DNA from 2 places in the Vallitalea pronyensis genome. Region 2 is predicted to be linked to the other one. Evidence: a T-box and tRNA genes for the amino acid it is inferred to sense, from the RefSeq annotation. Region 2 holds a T-box; the other holds one or more tRNA genes.
What was found. A T-box is a leader RNA that pairs with one kind of tRNA and senses whether it is charged. The one in region 2 lies ahead of HZI73_RS17115 (proline--tRNA ligase), so its partner is inferred to be a tRNA-Pro.
Positions count from the first base shown of each region.

Region 1: it encodes a tRNA-Pro, which carries the amino acid that the T-box ahead of HZI73_RS17115 (proline--tRNA ligase) is inferred to sense. The anticodon was not compared.

Region 1 covers NZ_CP058649.1:5,097,479-5,104,970, forward strand. Annotated here, with positions in the region: gene HZI73_RS21200 (FAD-binding oxidoreductase) at 157-1,875, opposite strand; gene HZI73_RS21205 (FGGY-family carbohydrate kinase) at 1,937-3,466, opposite strand; tRNA gene HZI73_RS21210 (tRNA-Asn) at 3,815-3,886, shown strand; tRNA gene HZI73_RS21215 (tRNA-Pro) at 3,924-3,998, shown strand; tRNA gene HZI73_RS21220 (tRNA-Arg) at 4,006-4,082, shown strand; tRNA gene HZI73_RS21225 (tRNA-Lys) at 4,103-4,176, shown strand; gene HZI73_RS21230 (MATE family efflux transporter) at 4,298-5,662, opposite strand; gene HZI73_RS21235 (SDR family NAD(P)-dependent oxidoreductase) at 5,737-6,486, opposite strand; gene HZI73_RS21240 (cupin domain-containing protein) at 6,486-6,842, opposite strand; gene HZI73_RS21245 (heparinase II/III domain-containing protein) at 6,843-7,492, opposite strand, start outside.
Region 2 covers NZ_CP058649.1:4,060,872-4,068,363, forward strand. Annotated here, with positions in the region: gene HZI73_RS17115 (proline--tRNA ligase) at 1-1,332, opposite strand, end outside; T-box leader at 1,475-1,689, opposite strand; gene HZI73_RS17120 (hypothetical protein) at 2,020-2,358, shown strand; gene HZI73_RS17125 (zinc dependent phospholipase C family protein) at 2,475-3,113, shown strand; gene HZI73_RS17130 (5'-nucleotidase C-terminal domain-containing protein) at 3,220-6,639, opposite strand; gene HZI73_RS17135 (YibE/F family protein) at 6,815-7,492, opposite strand, start outside.

The DNA of each region.
Region 1 (7,492 bases), 1.0 Mb from region 2:
GAACACTCCCCTGTATTAATTTTTAGTTATCATCAAATTACCTAGTGATATCCATATGAATATCTTTATTTATATGGTTTTACACTTCTTTACTCTAAGTTTATCATATATTCTACCTATTTTCTATTTTTCATTTCATATTATATCGTTTATATATTATTTAAATTTTAATTCTCGTTTTTCTACGTCTAGACCTAAAGTTCCACCTGGATTCATAATATTATCTGGATCAAAATGTTCTTTCAGTGTCTTAATAATGGAATAACCATTGGCACCAAGATCATGTTCTAACCAGGGACCAAAGGATTTACCTACACCATGATGATGGCTAATAGCGGCTCCATACTTAATGTAGTTATCCAAGATACCCGCTTGATAATCCAGATATTCCTCCATTTCCATCCGTGCGATAATGATGAAGTAAAGGTTCGCACCTTGTGGGTACACATGAGACATATGGGTTAAGCATATGGTTTCTGGGCGAGCTTTACAATATTCCCTTAGTCCTTGATGGACTTCTGGCATGGTGTCCCAAGTGACGGAACATTCCATGGTATCAATAATGACACCAAAATCACCAAGGGCATCACGCATATAAGGGTCCTTGAACCGCCCTTTTTCCCATTCCTTTGTTGGATAACCTGTCAGATACATGGCACCATATTTTTTACATATTCTATGAAGCTTCTTTTTCATGTTCTTACAGAATCCTTTTTCACCATCTGTAAAACCTAAGAATAGACAACGCTCCATGGGTTTATAACCTCTTTTGGATATAATAGAGCCTAATTTTGTTCCCTCAACGTTATAAAGTTTTAGCATTAGACTGGTTTCTTCTGGGTCCGATAGACGAAATACGGAAGGCATGCCAAACTCTCCTTGGGTGATTTCTTTTGCGGCTGCTTGGGCATTTTCCCAACTTGGGAAAATGTAACTAAAGCGTATACGATTCTCAGGCATATAACGAAAAACTTTTAACGTGACATGGGTAAGTACACCAAAAGCTCCTTCACTCCCCATCATGATCTGGTCAATGGATGGTCCTGTTGCCATGGCTGGGTATTCCTCGGTCTTAATCACACCTACTGGTGTGGCGTATTCTTGACAAATCACAATATCTTCGATCTTACCATAATAACTGGAGTTCTGCCCTGCTCCACGGGTAACAACCCATCCCCCAACACCGGAATACTCAAAGGACTGTGGAAAGTGACCACAGGTATATGGTTTGGAGGCCCCCAATAACTCGGGTGCACCATTAAGTACCCGCTCAAGTTCAGGACCTTGCATTCCCGATTCCACGGTAATGGTCTGATTCTTTTCATTAAATGCTATGACTTTGTTGAAGTTAACGGCAAGGTCTAGGCTTACGCCGCCTTTTACGGCTTCCATACCTCTTGTTACTGTTGAGCCCCCTGACTTACAATAGATGGGTATTTTTTCTTGACTGCAATAACGCACAATGGCTTCAATTTGAGTCTTATTGCTTGGGTAGAGAACCACATCGGGCAGATGCTCAATGATGCCTTTTCGAAGTCGCATAAGATCAATCATGGTATTGCCATAAGATACCTTTAGTCTTGTATAGGTATCCTTTTTTATATGTTCCTGACCAACAATGCTGCTAAATGTCTCGATCTGCTCCTGGGATAGTTGAATGGGTACTTCCACATCAACTGTTTTAAGTCCTTCTTCTTGCTTTTTCTTAAAATAGTCATCTGTGAGACCAAAGGTGTCTTTCATCACTTTATATAAGCGTTCGTTGGGACTTTTATATTCTGTTGGGCTTCCCCATTTAAAGATGGATCGAAAACTTTTTTCAGGTGGTGCCGTATGTTCCCATTCAGGCATAAATCCGTCATATTTTTTCGTCATACAAACCCTCCTCTACTATGAATTCTGTCTTCTCCTTAGCTGTCTTTTTAAAACAAGAGACCTATCCATGCATGGCTTTATAGAGAGGCTTTAACTTTTTATAAATCTTACGGTAGATATCTTCGTAGATGTTTTTATAGATCGCCACATTCTTTTCATCGGGCTGGAATGCGTCCTTTATACGCACCATGTTTTTAACAGCATCTTTGTAACTCTTGTATTCTCCCTGGGCTACATAACCTATAATAGCGGCACCTAAACCCGATGTTTCATAGGTCTGAACACGGTATACAGGTCGATTAAATAAATCAGCTGTAATCTGACATATGGCATCACTCTGAGAGCCGCCACCCGATATCATAATGCGGTCAATGGTTTTACCAGATTTCTTTTCTATGTACCCTAACCCTTCAAATAAACCAAAACCTATTCCTTCAATGATTGCACGGTATATATGTATCCTTGTATGATAATCATCAAACCCAATAATAGCACCTTTACCTTCTGGCCGTTTTGCTCCAGGTCCCCAGAAAGGTTGAAATACCAATCCATCACAACCAGGTGACACATCATTCAGGCGTTTATTCAAGAGTTCTTCTGGTGAAATATTGAGTTCTTTTGCTTGACGAACTTCTTTCTGAGCAAATTCCTTTTTGAACCAAGAAATCATCCAATAACCTCGATAAATTTGGATTTCTGGATTGTATGCTCCCATAATAACTGCTGGAAATGGGCATATAAACCGTAAAGCTTCATAATATTTTTTAGTAGTGGTCTGAATGGATGCATTGGACCCAAGAGAGATACTCGCCGTATGATTATTAAAACACCCTACCCCCAATGTTTCACAACCTTTATCGGAACCACCTGCTATAACCTTTATCCCTGCTCTAAGACCTGTCTCTTTTGCTGTACCTTCTGTGATAGTTCCAATTAATTTTCCTGGCGCTACCAAATCACATAATTTTTCCTTCTCAATATGGAAGAGCTGACTCTTTTGCCCGTTTTTATGGTCCCATCTAAACTTCTTATAATTAAAGGGAATATGACCAATCTGTGACGCAATACTGTCTTTAAATTCACCTGTTAATTTGTAGTTTAAATAACCTGATATCTGTAGGTACTTGTAAGTTTTCTTCCAATTTTCAGGTTCATATTCTTGTATCCAATGGGCATTACAATTCATGCTAAACTTATTTGCTGTGGGCAGCATACCAACAGCAGCAATGGTCAGCTTATGATACAAATTCATCTCTCTTGGTTTTTTTATTTTTCTTTGATCCATCCATAAAATAGCTGGCCTTACCACCTGACCTTGTTTATCAAGTAACACACAAGAATCACGTTGTGTCGTTACGACAATGCTGTCAATAGCACCAAATATATCTGGCTCTTGTTCTTTTATGGCCTGGGTGGTCTCACATAGACGCTGCCAGTATATATCTGGATCTTGTTCGGCCCATCCAGGCTCAACAGAATAATAGGGGGTAAATTCTTTCTTTACTTTCACCAATAGATTACCATGTTTATCAAAGATTATTCCTCGTAGGCTCTGTGTGCCACAATCAATGGATAATACATATTTCCCCATGCCATTCTCCTCCTGTATCAATCTTTATTATTCATATTTTAACACAGGTTAAACATTAAAACTACTCCTACATGGTCATGATGCCGTTCTAAAAAATAGCCTCCTTTCCGAGATGAAGTCACATGTCATTCGGTCGTCCATATGTCTCTATGTCTATTCTATCACCATTTGGTCTTTAATTCAAGAATTATCCATCTTGATATGGTTAAATTAGTATGACACGCTTGCTCCACCAAATCCGCCTAAGGATAGATAATCATAGAAAGGCTTAGACAGGATACGATACATCTTTTTTTGGATAAAACTATTGACATTTATGGCATATTACAGTATAATTTTTCTTGCTGTTCCTCGATAGCTCAATGGTAGAGCATTCGGCTGTTAACCGAAGGGTTGTAGGTTCGAGTCCTACTCGGGGAGTTGTGAAGACCTTAAGAAATTAAGGGATGATGCACATCGGGGTGTGGCTCAGCTTGGCTAGAGCGCTTGATTTGGGTTCAAGAGGTCGCAGGTTCAAATCCTGTCACCCCGATTCGTGTGTGCCTGTAGCTCAGCAGGATAGAGCAGTGGCCTTCTAAGCCACGTGTCCGGGGTTCGAGTCCCTGCAGGCACGCCATTACAAACACTATATTTCATGGGTCACTAGCTCAGTCGGCTAGAGCACTGGACTTTTAATCCAGGTGTCCCGGGTTCGAGTCCCGGGTGACTCACTGGTACAAGCTATATTAAGGGTAGGATGCTACTTTTTATATAGCATTTTTTGCGCCAAAAATAGGCTGTTTGAGCAAAAGTGATTTCTTGCTTAAAACAACCTAAATTACTTCTTCAAAATTATTCCCCAACCAATTTTAATTCTTTATACTGTCGGGCATATAAGATCAGTGCAACAATGCCAGTGAGTATATTACTGAATAACATGGCGTACCAAATACTGTATTCTTCTAGGGTTGAAAATTCCATGAGTAGGATGATTAAGGGTAATCGAAAAGCGTATATCCTTACGATGGACATGCCTAAATTTATTTTTGTATGCCCTGTACCTTGAAAAACCCCTATGACAACTTGAAAAACTGCCCAAGGAATGACGGAAATGGAGTATACACCCATTGCATTGACGGTATGGTATAAGATGTCTGCATCTTGTTTCGCAAACAGTCCTGCTATTTTATAACGCATCAATAAAATAACAATAATAATCACCGTTGCCGACACCACACTCACGATAAATGTTTTTTTAACACCATCTCTAGCCCGGTCAGGTTGATTAGCACCAAGATTCTGGCTAATAATGGCTGCAAGCCCTGTTCCAAATCCAGCAACACAAGAAAAAATGAGTGAGTTGATTCGATTAGTAATACCATATCCAGCCAATACCTTTTCCCCAAAAGCCAATACATATTTATTCATCATGATAAAACCATAAGCAACGGATGATTTTTCTAATATAATGGGCAGTCCTATGATCATCAGTAATTTCACAACATGGCTTTTAAAAGCAAAATGCTTAAAGGATAACCTCATCATGTGTTTCTTAAGAAACAAATCATAAAAGGCATATAAGCTTACAATACCATTGCCTACAAGAGTGGATATGGCTAAACTGCTAATACCCATACCCCATCTAAAAATCAGAAAATACGTCAGTATAACTTTAATGATGATGGCAATCCCATTGATTATCATTGCTCTTAATGTTTCCCCATTTGCTCTCTTTGTGGCCAGATACGCCGAATTAATAAACATCAAAGGGGTACTTAAGAGGGTTATTTTGAAATAAATATTAGCTACACCCATCATGCTATCTGTAATAGAGGCGGCTATTAATATCTGCCTAGAACCCATAAAGCATATAACTGTAATGAGGCAACCTAATAGGCAGGCAATAGCTATAAGTTGAACAGCTATGGACTTTGATTTCTCATAGTCTTCTCTACCTATTTCTCTTGCAATAAGGTTGGTACCCCCTACTGCTAAACCATCACTTATGGCTCGAATCAAGTTATTAATGGGACCAACAAAAGCGATGGCTGATAACTCCAACCCTCCTATTTGCGCCACATACAAGGTATCTGCCAAGTTGTAAGCCGAATGGATAAAATTATTGATAGCTACAGGTAAGGCTAAAAGGTATATAGCGTGCCACATGGAGCCACTGATAATAACATGCCTGCGTTCTTGTATATGTCCTTTTCTCAATTGTGCCACCTCAACTCAAAAAAAGGGGCTGATACGTTTGATGCAACCAGCCCCTTTTATTCATCATCAATTTTTTATATAAATGCTTGCCCACCGTTAATTTGAATAATTTCACCTGTTAAAAAGGATGCCTTTTCACTGACTAAGAATTCAATAACCGATGCAACCTCACTTGGTTGACCAAATCGTTGTAATAAGATGTTCTTTTTCCAAGAATTGAAAAGGTTGATATCTTTTTCTTTTGTGGCTTGGTGGAATGGTGTGTCAATGGTTCCTGGTGAAACCGCATTCACCCTTATACCATACTCGGCTAAATCCTTAGCCAAAGCTCTTGTAAGTGTTGTTACAGCCGCTTTTGAAGCACCGTAGATACCAGCTCCAGGTCCGCCTGAATTCCATCCTGCAATGGATGTAAAGTTCACGATGGAAGGTGCATCACTTTTTTTAAGTAATGGAATGGCAGCTCTTGTTACATAGAACACACTATCAAGATTAAGAGCCATGACTTTTCGATAAAAACTTGTTTCCATGTCTTCGAAGCGACTTCTGCCACCAAGACCACCAGCATTATTAACCAGTACATCAATTTTATCGTAGGTATCACTGATTTTCTTAAAGCTGTCAATCACCTGTTGCTCATTGGTCACATCAAATAAGTAAAAATCCACATCAATGTTACAATCTTTTAATGTTTTTAAAGCTGTTTCAGCCTGTGCTTCATCAATACCATTTAAAATAATTTTATAACCATTTTGCCCTAGATTTTTGGCTGTTTCTAAGCCAATTCCACCTGTTCCTCCTGTTATTAAAGCATATCTATTCATTATTCCTGTTCCTCCTTTTTATTAATAAAATCTTGACGACAAGGGGTAAAAATATCTAATAGTTTCCCCTTTTTTAGACATACAGCACCATGCATAATATCTGGCTCTTTGAATGTACTGTCTCCTTTTCTAAGTATTTTTTTGTGACCATTAATATTGAACTCAAATTCACCTTCTAAAATATAAGTGATTTGCTCATGGGGGTGTGTATGCAATGTGCCAACAGCATCTTTTTCAAAATGTACTTCAACTACCATAAGATTGTCATGGTAAGCTAGAATTTTTCTTTTGATGCCATGGCCCAGATCCTCTAATTCAGCTTCTTCGTGAAGAAAATAATTTTTTATATCCACCATCTATACCTCCTTCTTTAAGGTCCATTTTAATTGATACCTTGCTTGTTTTGCCTTCGCACGAATGATGATTGTTGTTCTTGATGATGTAACCGGGTTATCGGGAGATCGACCAACAAACAATGCTTGTTGATTTAATTGGATGCTGCTTGTTAGGATTTGGCTGCCTATTTTCCAATCCAAATGTATCATGGATTCATCGGCTATCACCCTTTGAACATCTCTAATATGCTGATAACCGTTGTCCTTATAGCCTAGGGAGGCTGGTTCTGTTGTATGCTTTGACATCAATTCCCCTTCTACGTGGAAAAAAAAGTCATAGGTATGTTCTTTTTCTGAATCCACTTGGAATTCATCTGTGTACCCATTGTCAAAGAGCTCAAGCTTTCTCCTATAATCCACGCCAGGATAAACATCTCTCACCCTTGTATCTATGCTATTTGATTGAAATGCCAAGCATTCCCCTGCTTCCATTGACACATGGTTCTTTCCATCTACAACCACCGTATTATGTGACACACTCATACGATGCCACTCGTTACACAAAGCATTACCATAGCCAGAGTTGGATAAATCACGGCTAAGACAGTCCTCACCAATGACCACTTCAATGTTCATCTTATCAGGATGGGCATGAGAAGGACCGTTATGAC
Region 2 (7,492 bases):
CATAACAAAGTAATTCTCTTTGCCGTTCTCATCTAGGAAGGTTGCATGTAATGAGCGTGAATATTTATCACCTAATTGAAAGATGTTGCCCACTTCATTACCGTAATCTATAGCCAGTGGTTTACCACATGTAGGGCACACATCATGTTCTTCTACCATGAGTAAATCCTCCACCACTTCACCGGTAAAATCTCTACCATACTGTACACCTTTTAGGTGATAGTCACGTTCATTAGCGCCAACAATCAAGTTAGGTATCTGGGTGATACGACTGTCTACAAGTAAGCGAACCTTATCGTTTGTGAGCACTTCTTCTGACAGCATAGGACCAACAAATCCTGGGATAGACCCAAGTACACTTTTAATATCGTCATCACTGGCTAACTGCATATCATGTTCAGCAACACCAAGATGATTAATCAGTTTGATTTCATTCACATTTCTGTTGCCTGGTATCATGGCTACAACGATTGTGTCCAGTACCTTATATACAAGAGATTTAGCAAAGCGATGCCCTTCTATTTTGAAGAATTTCTCCAGATCTTCAATGGTTGTCACTTTTGGTGTATGCACCTTCTCTACTTCCATGGCATCTTCTTCAATAGCATAGGCAAGTTTTACCACTGCACTTTCATCTGTTGAAGCATAATCACAAGCAGGACAGAAGACAAGACGTGTTTCACCTACTTCTGAAAAGGCAATAAATTCATGAGAAGCACTACCACCCATAGCACCAGAATCACCTTCTGCAACCATAACTTTCAGCCCGCAACGTTCAAATACCCGATCATAAGCTTCCCACATTTTAGCATAGGATTCTTTTAGGGATGCTTCATCCCGGTCAAACGTATAAGCGTCTTTCATAATAAACTCTTTACCACGAATCAGTCCAAAACGAGGTCTAATTTCATCACGGTATTTATTCTGAATCTGATAGATGCTCAGTGGTAACTGTTTATAGGAACTCAATTCGTTTTTAATTAAGTCTGTGAAAGCTTCTTCATGTGTTGGTCCAAGACAATACTCTCTTGTGTTTCTATCTTTTAATCGGAACATTTCTGGTCCAAATTTCTCCCATCTTCCACTCTCTTTCCATAACTCTGCTGGTAATAAAATTGGAAGAAGTGACTCTTGTGAATCAATGGCATCCATTTCTTCTCTAACAATCTGTTCAATTTTACGAATGACCCGATATCCTAACGGCAAATAGGAGTAAGTCCCTGAACTTAATTTACGAATCATACCTGCCCGTACAAGCATCTGATAGCTTAATACATCTGCATCTGATGGACTTTCTTTTAGGGTTGGTGCATATAATTTTGATACTTTCATCATCATTCCTCCTATTATTTTTTTGTGCTGAGTTGGTTAAGGCAATACCATCAGCTATCAACAATGCATTGGCTTTTGACGACAATTAATAAAAAGTAAACACCAGCAAACAACCTTACTACATTAAAAAAACCCCATCCCCAAAAGGGACGAAGTCGTCGCGTTACCACCCTCGTTAAATAGACAAGTTACATGTATCTATTTATCTCATATCCTTGGTAACGGAAGGGACCGCTATGCTTTCACATAGAACTCTGAGATAGGTTCAATAGGTCTTTTACTAAGAATCTTTCAGCTGGTAGATTCTCTCTCTGTTTGCATAGTTTCCCATTTACTAATTCTCTTCAACGTTATGATGCACTGATTGAAATTATATCAATTATAATGTTTCTATAGGTTTGTGTCAACCCCATTTGCATATTCTTTACATTATTTCTTACATAGAAGCTATGTATGAATCATGAGGAAGTGTTTTATGATTACATCATATGTATTATTATATTCATTTATATTTATTATGGTACGCATGCAATATAATCAAATGACATTCTGAAATACATAAACTCTCTTTCTATATTTGTATAGCATTATTTTTTGATTTTTACAAATGCTAATGGTATTATATCCTTATTCACTATAACCTATTTTTATGGATTAATAAAAATATCAGCCCTGTGAGGTGCTACCATGCTAAATCTGTTTGGTATTATTATAACCGTAGGCATTTATTTGGCAGTAATGAAATATCATCGATATCCAAAAGTAAAAGAAATATTGGACAATCTTTTTTGGAGAGAGATTTTTTTTGCAAAAAGAAATGATAAAAAAATTGGCATTACTTGGTTTAGAAGAGTTGTTATACTAACTCAGTTTATGTACATTTTTGGTATTGTTGGAAACGTTATAAGTTTTATTAAAGAACAGGATATCACATTCTTATTGATGATGGTATTGTTTATAATAGCATGGCCTTTAATGTTTCGTGCAGTTATTTATATCCAAAGAAAAGTATGGGGTATTCACTAGGTTATATTTCTTATTCATGACACTAGCTTTTCTATGATGGAATTGAATCTCCTTGTTGTTTCTGATAATATGATAGTACATTGAATTTATAAGTCATTAATGGAGGCGAAATATTTATGGCAACATGGGGTATACATATAAGAATTGCAGAAAAGTTATTGGACAAGTATGGAGATTTGGATGAAGTGAGTTTCTTAGTAGGAAATATTGGACCTGATTGTGGTAAACCCAATGAAGATTGGAGTTCTTTTACGCCTTCTAAAGAGGTAAGCCACTGGATGGATGAAAATAGAACCTTTCGAGCTGATTTGTTTTATAGTGAATATCTAGATAGTCCTCTATCCGATAAAAAGGAACGTTCTTTTTTACTTGGTTATTATGTACATCTATTGACAGATAGAGCGTGGCGTAACATGATCAATGATAAGAAAGAAACCCATGAAGCATATGCTCCACTAATAGAAGATAAGTCATTTATATGGACCATAAAAAAGGACTGGTATGATTTAGATTTTAAGTATTTTAGAGATCATCCAGATTGTATTTTCTTCAGGACCTTCCAACACATTACTTCCTTTCCTAACTATTTAGATTACTATCCAGAAGATGCAATTATCAACCAAGTAAGATATATTACAGCGTTTTACACATCGCCACATGATAATCTAGATAGGGACTACAAATATTTGACCATGGATGAGATGAATATATTTATTGATAACACTATTGATATGATAGTTCGCAAATTAAATTGAATCATAATATTTAAACCACTGATAATGTCAAAGAAAGTAGTACATGCAAAATGAAGTGAGATAGATATCATATCCCACTTCATTTTTATTTCTAAACGTTTTATAATTATGCAGCAACTTGAAGCTCTAACACACTCACTGCTTCGGATATATCTTTAATACGGTCATCTTCTAGGGCTTTGTCAAAACCATGTTTATTCATGAAGTCTATCAAGACTTCATCCATAGCACCAAATTCAGCAACGACTTTTTTGCCTTTGAACATCAAATAACCATCGCCTCCTGCAACAAGGAAATCATTGGTAACAAGAGTATACGTTTTGGTTTTATCGACTGGTTTTCCACCGATCATCAATGTCGTCACACGGTTACCCGCATCTTTTGAAGCATCAAATTCCACTGTCATTCCAGCAATATGAGGAAATGCGCCTTTAGCTTCTGGATAGGAATCAATACCATGTTCAATAGCTGTTATAATATCTGCACCTGTTAATTCAATAACTCTTACGGTATTTCCATATGGCAATACCGTTAATACTTCTCCTTTTGTCACAGGTCCTGCATTGATTGATGAGCGGATTCCGCCACCGTTAGTTAATGCAACATCTGCCTTTGAAATATCTAATAAAGCTTCAGCTAATAGGTTACCTAGATTGGTATTACCTGTTCTTACCAATTCTTTTTCACCAACAAGTTCAATTGGGGATTCTGCAACAACTTCTTCCGTTATGGTATCATTAGCTTTCTTTATCCCTGCAATAATTTCAGTCATTTCTTTGTCATCTTCTAAGGCTGCAGCTTGCTCTTTCTTGAACATTCTCGCTTGCTTTTTGACAACTTTTCCATCTTTTATAAGGAGTTCAACAACACCAACATTTCTAGTTTTTTCTCCAGCAGTAACAATTAGCGTCTCGTTAACCATACGACCAAAGTCATAAGTTGAATGTGAATGTCCATCTACAATAACGTCAATACCTGTTACTTTTTCAGCTAATTTATCCGTCGTATACTCACCTTCTTCACCAATGTGAGCAGCAGCAATGATGATATCAGCGCCTTGATCTTGTAATTTTTTAACCATTTTATCAGATGTCTCATAGATATCTAAGAAAGTTAGTCCAGCTGTATTGTCTGGATGTGATTTGTAAGTTGTCTCAGGTGTTGCTAAACCAAAGATACCCACTTTTAAATTACCAACATTCAGTATCATGGAATCATCTAAAATTAACGCATTATCTTCCTTTACAACATTAGCAGCTAACATTGGAAAATCAAGCATTTCTGCAAGTTTTACCATCTGGTCTGAACCGTAATCAAATTCATGATTACCTGCTGCCATAGCATCAATTCCCAAAGCATTAAGAACCTTAATACCTTCTTCACCTTTTGATAAGGTCACAAGATTATGTCCTTGCAGAGCATCCCCTGCATCAATATAAAGTGTATTTGGATTCGCTTCACGCATTTGACGAACAAAAGTTGCTAATTTTGCTGCCCCCATACCATCATATTTGCCTTCAATAAAGAAGCCGTGCATATCATTGGTATGAAGGATCGTTAATGGGGTATAGCCTTCAAACTTACCTTCTTCCATTAAGTCATATACATTAACAGCCTTTACATTACGTGTTCGGCCATCTTCAGATGTTGGAATCGTAATGGTTCCTTCTTTTATCATGTTGTAGATGTCCTCTTTTAAAGGATGACTCAAATCTGCACCTATTAACTTCCAGTTATTATCCACTACCGGTAAAGCAACACCATTTTTTTCTTCCTTAATGTACTTAATGATTAAATCACGAATACGTCCAGCATCCTGCATTAAATCATATGAATCATAATATTTATCTTCATCTGTTACCCATCCATTACTTGTTAGGGTACCAAATCGATAATTATTAATGGCTAGTTTATAAGTGGCATCATCAACAATGTCTTCTCCAACAAGTTTTAAGTTAGTAATACGGCTGCCAGCAGGTTTTGAAATATCTATATCATAGGTTACCCCTGCAAACATATCATAATTATAGCCACGGATTTCAGGATCAAAACTTATGGTTACATCACCTGGTGTATAGGTGTTATAATAGCTTGCTGACCACTCCATGTAAGCCTTTAAGTTAGCACCTGTTATATTGACACCCACTAATGTATTTGGATATTTATAAATATTGGCTACATCTTTTTTCTTAAATTCACCTTTTACAAGATTCATATCTGACTTAAATGCTGCTGCAGAAGATATGGCTGAATCTGTATAGAACATTTGTACTTCATTGATTAAATCAATAAGTGCTGTATCTTCTACTTGAGTCGTTGGCATGGTTGTTACACTTGCTTCATTTGTGATGTAATCCACATTTTTCACAAAATCTTCTTCAATGGTTCCAACAACTGTATTGGCATCATCTACGGATTGGTTATGTACAAAAGCAAATGTATCCATTATACCTTGATCTTCTTTTTCTTCATAGGTCTCAAGATTCTCTGTATTCACGCCTGTTACTTCATAACCATCTGCTGTCTTTTGAATATCAATGGTAGCTTTCGCCAAAGCCCAACCGTATTTTCCTGGCTCAATAAGCTTAACACCGTTGACTTCATTTTGGTATTTCATATGGGCATGTCCACCAAAAATAACATCAAACTGTGGGAATTTCTCTGCAATAGCCTCAATACCATCATAACCATACTGTCCATCTGGTCCTAAGTGATAAGCACCTACCAACACATCGTATTGACCTTCAAGCTCTTTTATGGCTTTAGCTGTTTCTTCTGCTACATCTGTAAAGGCTAGACCTTGGAAGTGACTTGGTGCACTGGCTTCCCAAACGGGTACATTTGGAGGAATCATACCGATAACAGCCACACGAACGCCGTTTACATCAAATACTTTCCAACCATCTACATAACGTTCATCGGTGCCTTCTTTGTAAATATTAGCAGAGAGTACCGTACCGTTAAAGGCTGCAATGTTACGGTCGATTAATGATTTTTCAAAGTTGAATTCATGGTTACCAAGTGCCCAAACATCAAATGCCATTTCGTTCATGGCTTGAACCATTGGATGTACAGGTAAATCATTAAATAATTCTGCGCTGTTATCTTGAATCGTATCACCTACATCCATGACTAAAGCATCAGGGTCTTTATCTCTTTCACGTTTAAGAATAGTTTGTATTTTAGCCAAACCAGCATCTTTATCGACTGAATCTATCGCATACTCATAGGCGTAAATACGACCATGTAAATCAGCTGTACCTAAAATTGTAATCTGGTCATCGCTTGTACTGCTTGTACTATTTTTTTCAGGAATTTCAAGCTTCTGTCCTTCATAAATTAAATGTGGATTTTTGAGCTGATTATACTCCGCAAGTTTTTTGTAATCAATATCATACTTCTTCGCAATCTTCCATAATACGTCGCCTTCCTGAACGACATAACTCTTTGCAAAAGCATTGAATGGCAGTGAGGATAAAACCAACACAATCATCAAAACTAATGCAATTTTTTTGTTTTTTACCATCAATTTGACCTCCCTTAAATATTTGAAGGGTATTATGTACTGTTTACAATCCATAAGATGAATTGCTTTTATTTTATACCCTTGTATTTAGAATATCACAAAGTGAAGGTTTTGACATTATTTTTTGGAAAATTTTATGTAAAAATAAAGTAATATTTTACAATGGTATTTTTATTTAATTAGAATCCTTTGAATAACGATACTTATATAAAAAGCAAGCCATCAATGCTGTAAAGGGTACCGTTAGCACAATACCGATACTGCCGGCTAGACCTTGAATAATCTCAACGGAAAGAAAAGGTAAATTAGCCAATTGCCTATAATCCATGTTATAGCCCCACATAAGGAGCATCAAGCTAAAAGAACCTCCCATAAAGGCTAAAATTAATGTATTGGCCATGGTACCCATGATATCTTTACCAATGTTCATGCCTTTTCTATATAATGTTTTGAAAGTGATGGCTTTATCCAAGGAACTTATCTCATACATAGAGGATGAAATGGACATGGCAACATCCATAACAGCACCTAATGAGCCAATGAGAATGGATGCAAACATCAGCCCTTTAATTTTAATACCGTAATCCAGTGCCACGTAGACTAACTGTGTACCTTTGTCCAAGTGAACACCTGTAATATGGGTTAATCGACTAAACACATAGGATACGATTCCAGCTACGATAATACCACAAAATGTCCCTAAGATGGCTACTAATGTTTTTCTCCCGAACCCTCCTATGAGTAAAAAGGATACTGCTAAGGATACAACGGCACAGATAATAGAAAATAAAATAATGTTGTAACCCCTAAAAATCAGTGGCAGCAGGACAAAGATAAACAAGGTAGCTGTAAA